DNA from 2 places in the Cytobacillus spartinae genome. Region 1 is predicted to be linked to the other one. Evidence: a T-box and tRNA genes for the amino acid it is inferred to sense, from the RefSeq annotation. Region 1 holds a T-box; the other holds one or more tRNA genes.
What was found. The T-box of region 1 lies ahead of thrS (threonine--tRNA ligase). A T-box ahead of a tRNA ligase gene usually reads a tRNA of that ligase, here a tRNA-Thr.

Region 1 (7,329 bases):
CTCGCCTAAATGAAGCATCATAGCTTTGACGTCTTCATCTGTTTGTAAGAATTTTCGATCCCACTCGTTCAAGTGTTTATTCCCTTTTTTAGTATCTCTTATATATTTTTCTGGCTTTTCAGTCATGATCTTTTTGTGCAAACGATAACTGGCTCTCATTAGCCAAGGAGCTTTCTTATCTAAAATAAAGGCTAATTTATTTGCCGTCATCATACTTTTTGGTGGTTTTCCGTTCGGGAAAGGGGTGGCACTTGCTATTAAAGTAGCAGAATGTAGTCTTTCAGAAAGTTTAAAAGCGCAAGCTGCTGCAAATGCACCGCCACCTGACACACCGATTATAGAAAACTTATGCAAATTGAATTGATCAGCTACTTCAGAAACATCATCAGCCCAGTCTAAGAGAGTTCGGTTAGGCTTTGGGGTTGATAGTCCAAACCCAGGGCGTTCTATACTTATAAGTCGAACTCCCAATGATTTAGCAACATCATCGTCGTCTAAATATAACAGGCGAGATCCAGGAGTACCATGAAAGAACAGTACGGGAATCCCAGTTTTATCTCCATATTCAATGTAACCTATTTTACGACCGTCTTTTAATTGTATCGTAAAGTCACTCATCGATAACTCTCCCTTATATTAAGTTTGGTTAATAGTTTAATTAACTTAAGTGTTATACAAAAAAATTAATCTTTCTGATGTGTCTCAGATGCAATTTTATATAATTTTTCGTGAAGATCCAGGAGTTTTTCAAGATCTTCCTTAGGCAGCTTAGCATAATATTTGTCTATAATGTAAAGCTGATTATGATCCACCATTTTATTGTATTCAATGCCTTTTTCTCCTAGTTGAACGATAATCTCTCTCCTGTTTTCTGAATTAATTTCTCTTTTAACGTATTTCCCTTTTTCTAGCTTGGATATTAGTTGGCTAGCTGCGCTTGCGGTGATAGAAAAATATTGTGATATCTCGTTAACGGTACGGTTTTGCACTCTTAAAAGCTCTAGGATAATTTTTTGCTTAGTAGATAGATTAGAAAATTCGTTATCGTGTAGCTTCTTAAAATCCTCTAAAAAAAAGGAACTCAGCGCATTAGAATAATCGACAATTTTTAAGCATATTTTTTGAATATCTTGATTCATAAAATCCACCTCTTAACTTAATTATAATGCACGCTTAATATTTAAGTAAAGTTAAATATTTAGTGATATTACATTACTTTTGTTTATACCAAACCGAGTTCAAGTTAAGAATAAGAATAGAAAACCTTTCGGTATTAAGAAATGGCAATGCCTTTTTAGATTTTTAGCTCCAATCTAAAATGGTCTGTACATTAAACAGTCCTAAAGCCTTTACCCCCCTAAAGATGTTGGGTATAATAGACAAATGTAATTATCACTATACTGAGATTGTTAATGTGTAGACGAGTTTACTGTAAATAATTTCAAGAGAATAATAGAGGCTAGGCTATTAGAACAAAGTGTTAGATGGGAAAGAAGAGTTTTATCAACTTTGTTTAACGGAAGCTATTTCCCTACTGGAAAGTTAGTTATTGAGTAGCGTAATAGATTTATAAATAAAGGGGTAAAGTTAGTTTTGAAAATTTCAGACAAAGAGTTAATAGAGGCTTATTACTCATCGCTGCAATTAGCGTTAGATCATGATTTTATTCATATGTTAAAAGTAGAACTAGATAAAAGGAATATAAAACTTGACCAAAAAAAGATTCAAAAAAATTAATTACTTTCACACCATTATTAAAGAGTATCTTTGCATACTAGGTGAGAGATAGTTAATTTCAGATCCTGTTAATTTGTTAAATGCACACTTTGTATATCTAATTACACTGGAAAATATTATCATAATAAATAGGGGCTTTATACAATCCGATATTTTAATAGGGGATCTGACATGACACAAAATTTTCTTGAAATAGATTCAATCAATGCAGATATATTTAATAGAGCTTTTGAATACGCACCTATTAGTATGGCAGTCATGGATGAGGAGGGTAAATTCCTTCATGTTAATTCATCTTTATGTGATTATTTAGGTTATACGGAAGAAGAACTTAAGAAAATGAGCTTTCATACCGTTACCCATCCAAAAGATTTAATGCTGGATTTAATGCAAAACACAAGGCTTCTTAATGGAGAAATAACTACCTTTCAAATGGAGAAGCGTTACATCCATAAACAGGGACATACAGTTTGGGGATTACTTAAAGTTTCTCAAGCACCATTTATGGGGAAGATGTTGACAATAGGACAGGTTGTTGACATTACAGAACAGAAGGTTTCTGAGGTGGAACTAAAGCGATTAAAGTCGTTTTATGATTTATCATCAGAAGGAATTGGTATATTTGATTTGAATGGTTGTATCATTCAGGTAAACAGGGCTTTCGAGGAGATATTTGGCTGGAAAGAAGATGAAATCAAAGGGGAAAAATTACCGGTAACACCTGATTTTACACTTGACGATGCACGCTATTTAATAAACGAAACACTTGAAGGAAGAGTAGTACGTAATTTTGAGACCATTAAGCAAAGGAAAGATGGAAGACTTATTACAACCAGTATAAGCATGTCTCCTATATGTGATGAAGAGAATAATACTGTTGCTCTCGCAGGAGTGGTTAGGGATATAACAGAAGAAAAAACAGTTCGTTCACTATTGCAGTCGTTCATTGATAATAATTTGGATCCTGTTTTAATTTTTGATCAAAATGGAATTCTAATAGAAGCGAATCATGCAACCGAAAAGTCATTTGGATGGACTGTAAAAGAATTAATAGGTACGAACATAGATAATCTTCCACTTATTCCCGAAGACCGAATTGATGAGGTTCAAAACTATAAGATTAAAGTTTTAAAAGGGAATGGGTTTTTAGAGCATGAAACAGTACGATTAAGAAAAGATGGCACATACATTAACGTACTTATCACGAGTTTTCCTATAGAGGATCATCAACATCTGATTAACGGGTTTGCCGTAATTAAGCGTGATATTACTGAAAGGAAGAAGGCTGAAGAACTAATGATTCAGTCTGAGAAACTCTCTATTGCGGGCCAGCTAGCGGCTGCTATCGCACATGAAATTAGAAATCCACTTACATCTATTAAAGGATTCCTAAAATTATTGCAGTATTCCAATGAAAAAGATTTATATTATGATATCGTACATAATGAGATCAACCGAATTGAACTTATCTTAACTGAGCTTTTAAGCCTAGCAAAGCCACAAAAATCGAAAATGATACAATGTGATATTCGAAAAACTTTGGAGCACGTTACTTCGTTGCTTGAGGCTGAAGCCAATATGAATAGCATTGAGATTATTAAGAAATTTGATCTAGAAGTGCCAGTAATTTTATGTGATGAAAATCAAATTAAACAGGTATTTATTAACTTTATTAAAAATGCAATGGAAGCTATGTCTAATGGTGGTTCACTAAAAATTGAAGTTTTATTGGATGATAAGATTTTTATTCGTTTTACTGATACAGGATCTGGTATTCCTGAAGAAATTTTATCAAAGATTGGACAGCCCTTCTATACAACAAAAGAAAATGGAACCGGCTTAGGTTTTATGATTAGTAAGAATATTATTGAAAATCACAACGGCACTGTTAAGATTATTAGTGAAGTTAATAAGGGAACTTCTGTTGAAGTAATGTTACCTCTTATACAAGTTCAATAAGATGAGGTGAAAATCCAAAAAGGTCTTTAAACCTTTTTGGATTTTTTAGTTTCATCGTTTAACAAGTTCGTATTTAAATAAATAGAGCAGTTCCTCAATCGTCATATCACCTAAATTTCCTTCTTTCCGTTTCCTAACTGATAAGGATCCTTTTTCCATTTCTTTATCACCAATGATAATCATGAAAGGAACCTTTTGGAGTTCTGTTTCCCTGATTTTTAATCCGACTTTTTCAACTCTATCATCTACTTCAATTCGGTACCCTAATACCTCCAGTTCCGATTTGATTTTATAAGCAAAATCCAAATGGGCATCGGAGATCGGCAGGATTTTTGCTTGAATAGGGGAAAGCCAGAATGGAAATTCACCACCATAGTGTTCAATAAGAATAGCCATAAACCGTTCAATCGACCCGTAAATCGCTCTATGAATTATAATCGGGCGGTGGGGTTTATTATCTTCACCAATGTAATGACAATCGAATTTTTCAGGCATTTGAAAATCTAGTTGGACAGTACCGCACTGCCAGCTTCTCCCCAGGGAATCCAGAATATGAAAGTCAATCTTTGGTCCGTAAAAAGCACCATCTCCTTCATTTACTTGATAACTTATAGACTTTTTCTTTAATACGGATTCAAGAGCATTTTCTGCTTGATCCCACATCTGTACGGACCCCATAAAATCCTCAGGACGAGTAGAGAGCTCAACTTTATAACTAAAACCAAACTCTGAGTAGAATTCATGGATTAAATCTAATACTTTATCAATTTCAATCTCAATCTGATCTTTCCTAACAAATAAATGTGCATCATCCTGAGTGAAAGAGCGCACTCGTAAAAGTCCATTCAAAGAACCTGACAGTTCATGGCGGTGAACTAACCCTAATTCGCCCAAACGAATCGGAAGTTCACGATAACTTCTTCGTTTACTTTTGTAAATTAGCACTGCACCAGGGCAATTCATCGGTTTTAACGCATAATTTTGATTATCAACATTGGAAAAATACATGTTTTCATGGTAATGATCCCAATGACCTGATTGCTCCCACAGTTCTTGTTTCATCATAATAGGTGTCTTGATTTCTTGGTATCCTGATTGTTGATGCTTTCTTTTCCAAAAACCTTCAAGTTCATTTCGCAAAACCATCCCCATCGGTAAGAAGAAAGGCATCCCAGGAGCCTCTTCCATTGACATAAATAACTCTAATTGCTGACTTAACTTTCGGTGATTCTTCATTTCAACTTCATTATGAGTTGACATATTATTTCCTCCAAAAATTTAAATTGAATATAAAAAAGACCACACTCATCCCAAGATAGGGACGAATGTGGTCGTGGTTCCACCCTAATTCCGCAACGTGACTAGCACATTACGCTCAAATCGATAACGGTTTCCCGATTACGGATACTTTTGTTCCCCGCAATAGCTCCAAGGTGGTAAATCAACCTTTTTCTTCAGGGCTTTCAGCCGGTGACCCTGATCTCTGGAAAGAAAAGTTAGGATGAATCATGTCCTTATCAAAGCAATTTATTATTATTTTATATACAAAAAACCGCACTCCTCCCTAGTAAAGGGACGAGTGCGGTCGTGGTTCCACCCTAATTTCGTAATGATGTCATTGTACATTACGCTCAAAAATAATAACGGATCTCCCGATTATGGATACTCTCTTTTCCCCATAATAGCTCCAAGGTGGTAAATGATATTCTTTACTTCAGGGGTTTCAGCCAGCGCCCCTGATCTCTGCAAAGTAAAGGTAGAAATCATTCATGTCCTTATCAAAGCCTTAAAAATATTCTATTGTAACTTGGATTACTTTTAAATTTATTTTCAGAAACATCAAAAAACCACACTCATCCATACGCAAGGGACGAGTGTGGTCGTGGTTCCACCCTAATTTCGTAATGTAGTCAATACATTACGCTCTATAACAGATAACGGATTTCCCGATTATGGATACTTACATTTCCCCATAATAGCTCCAAGGTGGTAAATCATCCTCTTTCCTTTAGGGCTTTCAGCCAGTGACCCTAATCTCTAGAAAAGAAAGTTCAAAATGATTCATGTCCTTTTCTTAGCTTTTTGTAATTTAAATGGTATTTTTATGAATTATATGGTGGGAATAACCAAATGTCAATAGGTATTTTAAATAAATAAAGTATTTATTAGTGATTTAATCCTCCTTCCCATACCCTTTGAAAAAAGTAATTAATTCAACATTCTTTATCCATTCCTCTGCACCAGTACCGTCCGGATTAGCTTTCCAAAGAGTTCTGTTATGATCCGTGATAGACGTACCTCTAAGCCATACAAGCTGTTTCATGGTTGAGACATATTGGGGTGCAAAGTCACCGAACCCTTTAGGTGGATGTGAAACTTGAATTTGTTTATTTTTAGGCAAATTTATAAAATAAAGAGAAGGAAGGGGATGTTCACTAAAGTCATTAGACCACTCTTTCTCCTTTATTCTTGACGTCACTAATTCATCATTACTAATCCAATCGAAGTCAAGGTCGGCATAGTCCTCAGGGGTGTAAGTTCCCGATACTGGCATTTCCCTCACCTTTAAATCCTTGTTCTTAAAGCCAAACACAATTCTCCCACCACCGGCAATAAATGCAATCGTATCATTAGATGGTGCCCACTTAGGTTTCCCCACATCAAGAATCATTTCATCTAAAACCTCAAAATCTTTTCCGTCACTAGAGATCACACATAGCATGTTGCTATCCATAGACCATGAAGCAGTAGGGGAAACAACAAAAGAAATCCAATTGTTTGAGGGTGAAAAGGTAAAGTCGCTCGAATAGACGGCAATTATTTTGTTGTTATCATCAACACCGATTTCTCGTGGAAGGGTAAAAAAGTGATCCACACCACCGAATAGAATTATATCAGAATAATTATCTTTCACCTTTTTTGTATATAAAATGGAACTTGTCCAACCATCAGGACGAAGGACACCAGATGAAGATAATAAAAAACCACTGCCGTCTGGTAACCAAGTGTAACCACTTACACCAGTAGCTATGTTATAAAATTTCTCCATGTCAGAAATATTCAAGATACCTTTTGAATTAAATGATAGTATATTTTTTCCTGGTGCCCATCTTGGTGAGTATCCATCGTGGAACAGTTTTTTCTTCTCTTCTGTTTGAATATGATAAATCCAAACTTCTGACTGATCCTCACCATCAACATATTCGGAAGGTACTAACCTTTGATAGATAACCGATTGACCATCAGGTGACCATTGAGGTGTATCAAACACTTTCCCTTCAAATGTAATTTGTTTCTCAGCATTATTTATAAAAATCCAAAGGTTTCCATCTCTGACAAAGGCAGCTTTAGGAACGATATTATCTGCTAAAATCATCGTAGGTGGGAAGAAAAGTGTACAGATGATAACGGATATTAGGAACCTCCACATATTGTTTACCCCTCCTAAGAGTATCTAATAAAGTAATCTTTTTATTATGTGGATTTTAGAGGAATTTAAGTATTTTTCTGAATAAGAGGAGTGGTCTATTAATTGATTTATTAAAATCCTTATGTTTGGACTATTCAAAGTGGTCGACCTATTATCCAAAATAAAAACACCTGACCAAACCGTCAGATGTTTTTAGGTGTCAT
Region 2 (7,329 bases), on a different contig from region 1:
GAACCGTGAAGGTTTCTTTGCTCACACGAATTTCATTGAGGCAATGGCTTAATCCCTCCTTGTCAGGAAGACAATTCTCATCCGACAACACAACTCCTTTGCCCGCTTGAACGGTTCCCTTGTAGGCTCTCACTAGATAGTTTCGGTCTTTCCCGTTGGATTGCCAATCATAGTCCAATAGTGCTGGGTGAGCGGTTTCTTTCGTAAACGGAATTTGCTCCTTGACGCCGCATACCCCTGATCCTTGAATGGTTTCCACCGGGAATTGGGCGGTATCTGTTTGTTTAGGAGTTTCTTTTAAAAAGAGCAAAAATCCTACCGAAGCCAATAGCAACAACACGCCTAAGCCTAATAGCCATTCTGCTGTTCGTTTGTCAGACACGATAAACACTCCTTTCCTAAAAATGGTGTGCCTCTAACCCCGTCTAGGCACGTGCGATGGTCCCCGTTCTACTTGACCTTCGTTCCCTATGTTCTCTCTACCAGGTCATATACCCGTACGTTTTGTAATCGTGAGGCACGGGATTGACGTATTCTTCCCTATAGAGATGTTGTTTCATTTTTCTCCGGAATTTTCGCTGCGTGACTTTTTTCATCCACGTATCTTCATGTCCGGGAGACGTGCGGGTGTGCTCTCGTTTTCGATGGCGAATGAGTGCATCTTTTCGTGGGTCGAAGGCTCTTCCTTTTGGATTCACGTATCTTGCGTGAGCCTTTTGAAGTTGTTCTTCTTCCCATTGAATGTTTTCTTCTTGATTGATCATAGTATCCCTAGAGTGTGGGGGCATGATTTTCTGTTCAAACGAATGTCAACAGAAGCCGAAACCATCACCCTTAGTGAACCAATCCATATGGAATCATCAAACGCTTCACCTTCCTTTCTGTTTTGACTCCCTCTCTCTACAGCAATTTCTAAGAATGATCCGAAATCGAGTCTTATTTCCCTATGGGAAAAAAGATCTGTTAAACAGAATTCGGAATGTCGGAGTCGTTGAGGAATAAATGTTCATAAAGTGTTACGATTTCCACTCTTCCCCACCATTACCACTTCTTGTATATTGAAAACAGAGTGTGATTTTTCAATACCCAGGAGGAATTCTCGTGTTTACAGAGCGTTATGCGATTCAAATGAGAATGCAACAAATCATGCAAGAACGAGAAATGCTACAAGAAGAGTATCAACAGTTGTTTCAAAGATTACGAGAGTTGGATGAGCGAGAGTACGTTCGAAAGCAACAAGCCAACCCTTTCCCGTCGTATGAACACGCATTGCCCATAAAAGAAGCCGTTAAAGAAACAGTGGAAAAGATAGAAAAAAAACCAGAGACAGAAGAAACACCTATAGACCAATTGATCTCCCTTCACCAAAACGTAGAAGAAGTAGCTGTTTCAAAGGATGAGAAGCCTAAACGAAGTTCACGCTTCCTTGGGATTGATGAAGACTTGGCATCTCAAGTGGCTCAAGTGTTAAAGAAAGCAGGAGGCAAGATTCAACAAAAAGATTTCAAGCGGATACTTGAAGAGAAAGGACTCCTGAATACCTCAAACTTTGACCACTTTATCAAGCGAATCATGAAACTAAACCCTTCTATTCAAAAGCCGGTTCGTGGTCAGTTTGAGTATATAGAATCATAAGAGAGTACAAGAGGAATTCCTCTTGTGCTATTTTTTTGTTTCCTTGTGGGTTTTGTTTTTTATGTAAGACTTGAGGGTCAAAAAGAGAATGAGAGAAGAAAGGATGAAGATGATTCCTTGAATAGCAAAAGAATCGGTGAGAAAGGTGGAAACACTTGCAGCAAAGGCACCGAGCGAGAACCATAAAAGGACAAAGGCGCCCGTGGCGAGCTCTGCTGTCAAGGTGAGAATCCCAAAGACAAACCAAATCACAAACATGGAAAACCCCTCCCTTAAACGCACATAACCGAAGCCCCCTTCTCGAATGTTAGTGAGAATTCGGATCGGCGGATTCGAGATGCCACTTCTGCAATAAGTAGGCATACAAGGAAGCAAGCGTCGCATCAAAGAGGAAACCATTCCAATCTCCCGTAAAAGCAAGAAGTGGGGCTTCCACCATGTTGAATACATAGAAAATGATGATGAGTTTCACCAGTAATCCTCTTGAATGATACATCTTCATCAAGTCATTCCACATTGAATGTTCCCCTTTCTTCTAAGAGATTCGTAGATGGGCTACGCTGTTTGGTAACGCTTCTTTAAGTAGTAGGCTAAACCGAGGGCAAACAAGGCATTTCCGCAGAAGGCGCCTACGTTTCCTTTAATGGCTTCAAACGGGGCTTCTACCATGTTCACGAGATACCACAAGATACAGATTTTATCGAATAGTCCTGCGTCATGGTATTTTGTTTTTAAGTCATGTAACACAAGAAATCCCTACTTCCCCTTAGAAAATAATGCCGACAACGAGACTCGAACTCGTAACCTCTTCCTTACCATGGAATTGCTCTACCATTGGAGCTATGCCGGCGTTTGGTGCGGTTGACGGGACTTGAACCCGTACGTCACGATGGACACCACCCCCTCAAGATGGCGTGTCTGCCTTTCCACCACAACCGCAAAGTATATCATGTTACTATTCTATCAAAATACCGATATTCAATCAAGGATAATAGGCTTTATTTTAAACGTAAAAAAGTGAACCCATTAAAAAGGTTCACCTCTTCCTTTTTCCTAAAAAATCTGCTTCAAATGCCTGTTGTTGTTCCAAATATCTTAATTTCTCCTTGAGAGAATTTAAGACTAATTCATCAAACGAATCATCAAAGAACATATCCGGAAGATGTGTTTGAGTCCGATTTTCTTTCAGAAATTCGGATTGACGGTACGTACAGTCTTTGCAAACCAAAATGACCTGTTCTCCCTCGATTTTGGGTTCAAGGTTTTGATGTGTGCTGGTTTCTGTTCTGAAATCTACAATTTCAGATTACAGGTTAAAGGGTGAATCATTTGTAAGGATTGATAGTCCTCAATACGTTTGGCGATTTTTTCAAGGATCATGAGATTTCCTTCTTTCTTCATCTTAGTCTAGTAAAGGGATCCCTTCGGATGATTCGGATTAAAAGGTTACTTGAATATAGGTAAGGAGGAGGTTGATCAGGAGCAAGAGAAAACAGACGCCTACTTCGGGATTGTTCTTGAGTTGTCTGGTTGCATGCTCCATTTCAGCGATTTCCCTCATAGAAAGTTCCTTCCGCCCTTTCCAGATTCGATAGGCGACCTTTAATCGTTTCCAAAGCGAGTAGGCACCGAGAAACAAAAGACTGATGAACAACAAAAGCATTTCTAGGTCTACATGAAAGACAAATAGATTGAGGATGCCTAGAATCCAACAAGGAATGAGCAACGGATGAAGCAACAAGCGATATTTGCTGTTCATGACCGTGACCTTGGATACCTTCGAAGAATTCATTTGAGGGAGGAATGGCCACTCCGCTTTTCCTCCTGCGGAGCGAAGCAGTCTAGTAGAAACTCTTCTTTTAAAAGAGGAGTTCTTCATGAGCGTAATCTCTTTGGGATACGTTCTTCGGTTTGAACTTTCCCTCTTACACGGTGGGGACTAGAGGATACAGGCGTAAAATCATCACACACCGATTGTACTGGAAGTTCCGCTCGGTGTTTGGAGCAACGAATATTTCCTCTCATACGGAAAGTCTGATGTTCGCAGTAAATACAGGTATCAGCAAGTCTGGCATTTGGCAGCATGAAGAACCCTCCTTTGTACGAGTTAATAATGCATATATTATACCATAATTCCGATGTTCTCATCAATGAAACTAACAGTCTATTTTCCTTACATGAGAGAACGTGTGTGCGCTATACTAAAAGGTAAAAGAGGTAAGTTGTGTGCAAAAGGGGGAAATGATATGAAGAACTTTTCAATGGATGCGATGCTGGAACTTGAGTCTCAGCTGCAGGATTATGGATGGATTGCTCACCATGAGGATTCACCAGACGGGAAAACCGCGAATCATCATACGCACGGTCTTGCCGAAAACTTTGATCATGATGACTTTCAGCTCGTGCTTGATGTGGACCCACGGATTCCACAAGAAATCTTCAGTCGCTTAGTTGATTTAGTGGCCGAAGGGACTGTGTTTCAAGAAGGCAAACGTTATGCCCGGGTGATAACCGGTTTTGAAGTCGAAATGAAACGAGTGGAAGAGGATGAGCGGGAGCTGCTTAGAGTGATTCTGCCGGATCCCAATGGAAAGTTTCCAGAGGATGACGGCTGTGAAGAGATGTACATGATGCAGGCTCATGCTTTCTTATAATAGGTTCCTTTGGTAATGACATATTCCTTTATTCGTAATAAACATGCTATACTAAAGACAAGTCTATCACTTTCAATCTTTTTTCCTTTAAGGAAAAAAGAATAGCATGAGGAGGAAGGAATATGAAAAAATGGTTGTTTGTTCTTCTGTCTTTGGTATTGGTCGGTTGCTCGGCTCCGTCGGTGTCACTCGATTCTAGTGAGACCGCCTATGCAGAAGAACCGTCTTCGAAACGAGTAAACGTGAAATTGTCTAAACCGATTGATGGCGATACGATTGAGGTCGTCATCGGGAAAAAGACCGAAAAGGTACGCTACTTGTTAGTCGACGCTCCTGAAACGTCTCACCCGAAGTTAGGGGTTCAGCCGTTTGGAAAAGAGGCAAAAGACTTTAATGCTTCTGTGGTTCAAAAGGCAAAGAAACTGGAACTTGAGTTTGATGTGAGTGAGCGGGATAAGTACGGAAGACTTCTGGCTTACGTATATGCAGACGGGAAAAGTGTTCAAGAAGAGCTCCTAAAGCGTGGGTTGGTTCGAGTGGCGTATGTGTACGCCCCGAATACGAAGTACGTCGACAAGTACCGCAGCCTCCAGAAAGAAGCGATGAAAAAAGGCGTGGGCATTTACTCCATTGAAAACTATGTGCAAGAAGATGGGTTTCATCCAGAGGTGATCAAGAAGAAAACCTCCACCCCTAAGACATCCCCTTCTTCTAGCTGCGTGGTGAAAGGAAACATCGCCTCCAGTGGAGAAAAGATCTACCACATCAAAGGCGGTGCTTCTTACAACAGCGTGAAACCAGAAGCGTGTTTCAAAACGGAACAAGAAGCGAAGAATGCCGGGTACCGAAAAGCCAAACGATAAACAAAGACCAAAAAAAGACTCTCCAACGCAGATTGCTTGGAGAGTTTTTCTTGCTTTCTTCTATTGGTCTGCGACCTTATCAAGGCGAACTCCATCAAGGGGTACTCCCCTTATGCTTTCAATCGGTTGAAGGTTGCCTCTCGTTGAAGCAAGAACCTCTGGTGAATCTCGATGACATCTCGTAAGAACGATTCCACCTCTTTTTCCCATCCAACTTCCTTCTTTTTGGTTTGCCTCCGAATGTAGTGATCCACGAATTTGAAATTGGATTTTTGCATGGAATCGGAGAAATCAACGAGTTGTTTGTAGGTTACTTTTAAGGTTTCAATTTGGCTCCCATTTGAACCACTCCTTTTTGAAAATGTACCTTCAGAGGATTTGCACCTCTCTCTAGGGTGGGTCTTCCCTACGCTGCACTTGCCATTCAAGGTTACCTGAATGCGAGGACTCGCACCTCCACACACCCCCCTTACTTTGGGCTGGTACTAAAACAAAGGTACATAATCTGAAATCATTCGGTGAATTCAGACTGTATTAAACAGGATATGGGAAAGGATAGACTCCAAGAATCGTAATCATGGATTGGCTCAGACGAAACACTCTCGAACGTTCTTGAAGAATCTTTACGGCGGCTTCTTCAGGAGAAGAGGCTTTGACTAGGGAGCGAACACATAGCGGTTCCTCGGTTCCGTGATGGCTGCACCACTCGACGATATACCTATTCATCGGAATCCCTCCTTTCAAGGTTGGGAGTCTTATTTCCCTTTAGGAAAAAAGATTGAGTCTTATTTCCCTTTAGGAAAAAAGATTGAGTCTTATTTCCCTTTGGGAGATAAGATTATAAGATACCCCCGGTGAGACTCGAACTCAACACTGTCACGGGCCTAAACCGTGTGCCTCTGCCTAATTGGGCTACGGGGGCAAAATTGGAGCGGACTACGGGAATCGAACCCGTGTCAACTGGTTGGAAGCCAGCCATCTTAACCGCTAGACCAAGCCCGCATACTGATATACCCCAAGCAGGACTCGAACCTGCACTGGATGGATTTTAAGTCCATTGTCTCCTGCCGATTGGACTATTGGGGCAAAAAAGATCTGAATACAACATTCAGACATAAAGGGATCATACTACCTCCCTTTTTGTCTCCGTTCCGAAATTCTTGTAAAGAAATTCGGATTAAAGAATCGAGATACTCGCTCTTGGCGATACGCTACTTCGGCTTTCAAAAGCGTTACAGTTGGAATGAACATGATTTTCCCTCCTGTCAATTCTTACGGAATCCGGTATCTGCCTTTCCACTGGAAGTTCAGATACCAGCCGATAAGAGGGTGAAGTTATGTCGTCACACCCATATTCAAGTAGAGAGAAATTTGAGAAAGCAAATAGGAAGGATCGCAATGCTCTACACCGATTTTCCACTTATGATGACGGTAGCACGAGGCTTTTTGAGGGGCAATCGGGATTCGAGTGAGGTGAGGAAAGGTTTCTTGCACTTTATTGGCGAGCCAATCCCCGGCTGGGTCTGGATCGGTGAGTAAAAACACTTGATCACATACGTCTAAAGCGGATTGAATCTCCTGTTTCACTCGGTTGTTAACCCGTGTGCCTTTTGCGACCACGACCACACTATCAGGAAACAACTGCTTGACGAGTGTTTCATCGTTGAATCCTTCGACGACAAAACCTACTTTCATCCTACTTCACCCCTTTTTTTATAAGTCACACGTCCACGGAATTGAACCGTGTCTAAACCTTCCCGCCCCTTTTTCTCATAGCCCAGGGTAAGAAATCAGATTGGAAAGGGGAGTTAGGACTCGAACCTAATGTTATCCTAGCCATACGTGTGATAATCCGAATTCCCTTTGGGATTTCGGAATCAATCCGAATTTCTGCAAGAAAATCGGACTAAAATCTGATTTTCGTTAGAATATCAGAACCGAAATTCTTGTTTAAGAATTTCAGATAAAACACGCCCACGGGAATCACTCTTTCTCTTCCGCTCCCCCATCTAGTAGTGCCGTGGATACCAAGAAACGAGAGGGAAGTGTAAGAAGACTCTGGCGTGTATAAGGAAGAGCGATAAAAACTGGACCTCCTAACCCTTCGCTTGGTCCTGTTAATTTCGGGTGTTGTGGCACCCAAAGAGCGTTTTCAATAGGGTGACGGGTGCGCTTTT

Region 2: it encodes a tRNA-Thr, which carries the amino acid that the T-box ahead of thrS (threonine--tRNA ligase) is inferred to sense. The anticodon was not compared.

The regions. Positions count from the first base shown of each region.
Region 1 is NZ_JBIACK010000011.1:165,754-173,082, forward strand. Features, by position in the region: gene ACFYKX_RS19745 (alpha/beta fold hydrolase) at 1-618, opposite strand, end outside; gene ACFYKX_RS19750 (MarR family winged helix-turn-helix transcriptional regulator) at 684-1,139, opposite strand; gene sda (sporulation histidine kinase inhibitor Sda) at 1,594-1,737, shown strand; gene ACFYKX_RS19760 (PAS domain S-box protein) at 1,909-3,696, shown strand; gene thrS (threonine--tRNA ligase) at 3,748-4,956, opposite strand; T-box leader at 5,011-5,226, opposite strand; T-box leader at 5,265-5,487, opposite strand; T-box leader at 5,560-5,781, opposite strand; gene ACFYKX_RS19770 (TolB family protein) at 5,870-7,126, opposite strand.
Region 2 is NZ_JBIACK010000004.1:123,866-131,194, reverse strand. Features, by position in the region: gene ACFYKX_RS10665 (hypothetical protein) at 1-382, opposite strand, end outside; gene ACFYKX_RS10660 (Rok-like winged helix domain-containing protein) at 1,102-1,635, shown strand; gene ACFYKX_RS10655 (NfeD family protein) at 1,663-1,893, opposite strand; gene ACFYKX_RS10650 (hypothetical protein) at 1,943-2,152, opposite strand; gene ACFYKX_RS10645 (hypothetical protein) at 2,191-2,382, opposite strand; tRNA gene ACFYKX_RS10640 (tRNA-Thr) at 2,413-2,485, opposite strand; tRNA gene ACFYKX_RS10635 (tRNA-Leu) at 2,489-2,574, opposite strand; gene ACFYKX_RS10630 (hypothetical protein) at 3,074-3,514, opposite strand; gene ACFYKX_RS10625 (hypothetical protein) at 3,511-3,720, opposite strand; gene ACFYKX_RS10620 (DUF4262 domain-containing protein) at 3,882-4,289, shown strand; gene ACFYKX_RS10615 (thermonuclease family protein) at 4,472-5,152, shown strand; gene ACFYKX_RS10610 (hypothetical protein) at 5,213-5,362, opposite strand; gene ACFYKX_RS10605 (hypothetical protein) at 5,687-5,878, opposite strand; tRNA gene ACFYKX_RS10600 (tRNA-Leu) at 5,999-6,074, opposite strand; tRNA gene ACFYKX_RS10595 (tRNA-Gly) at 6,080-6,154, opposite strand; tRNA gene ACFYKX_RS10590 (tRNA-Leu) at 6,164-6,238, opposite strand; gene ACFYKX_RS10585 (hypothetical protein) at 6,281-6,403, opposite strand; gene ACFYKX_RS10580 (toprim domain-containing protein) at 6,488-6,847, opposite strand.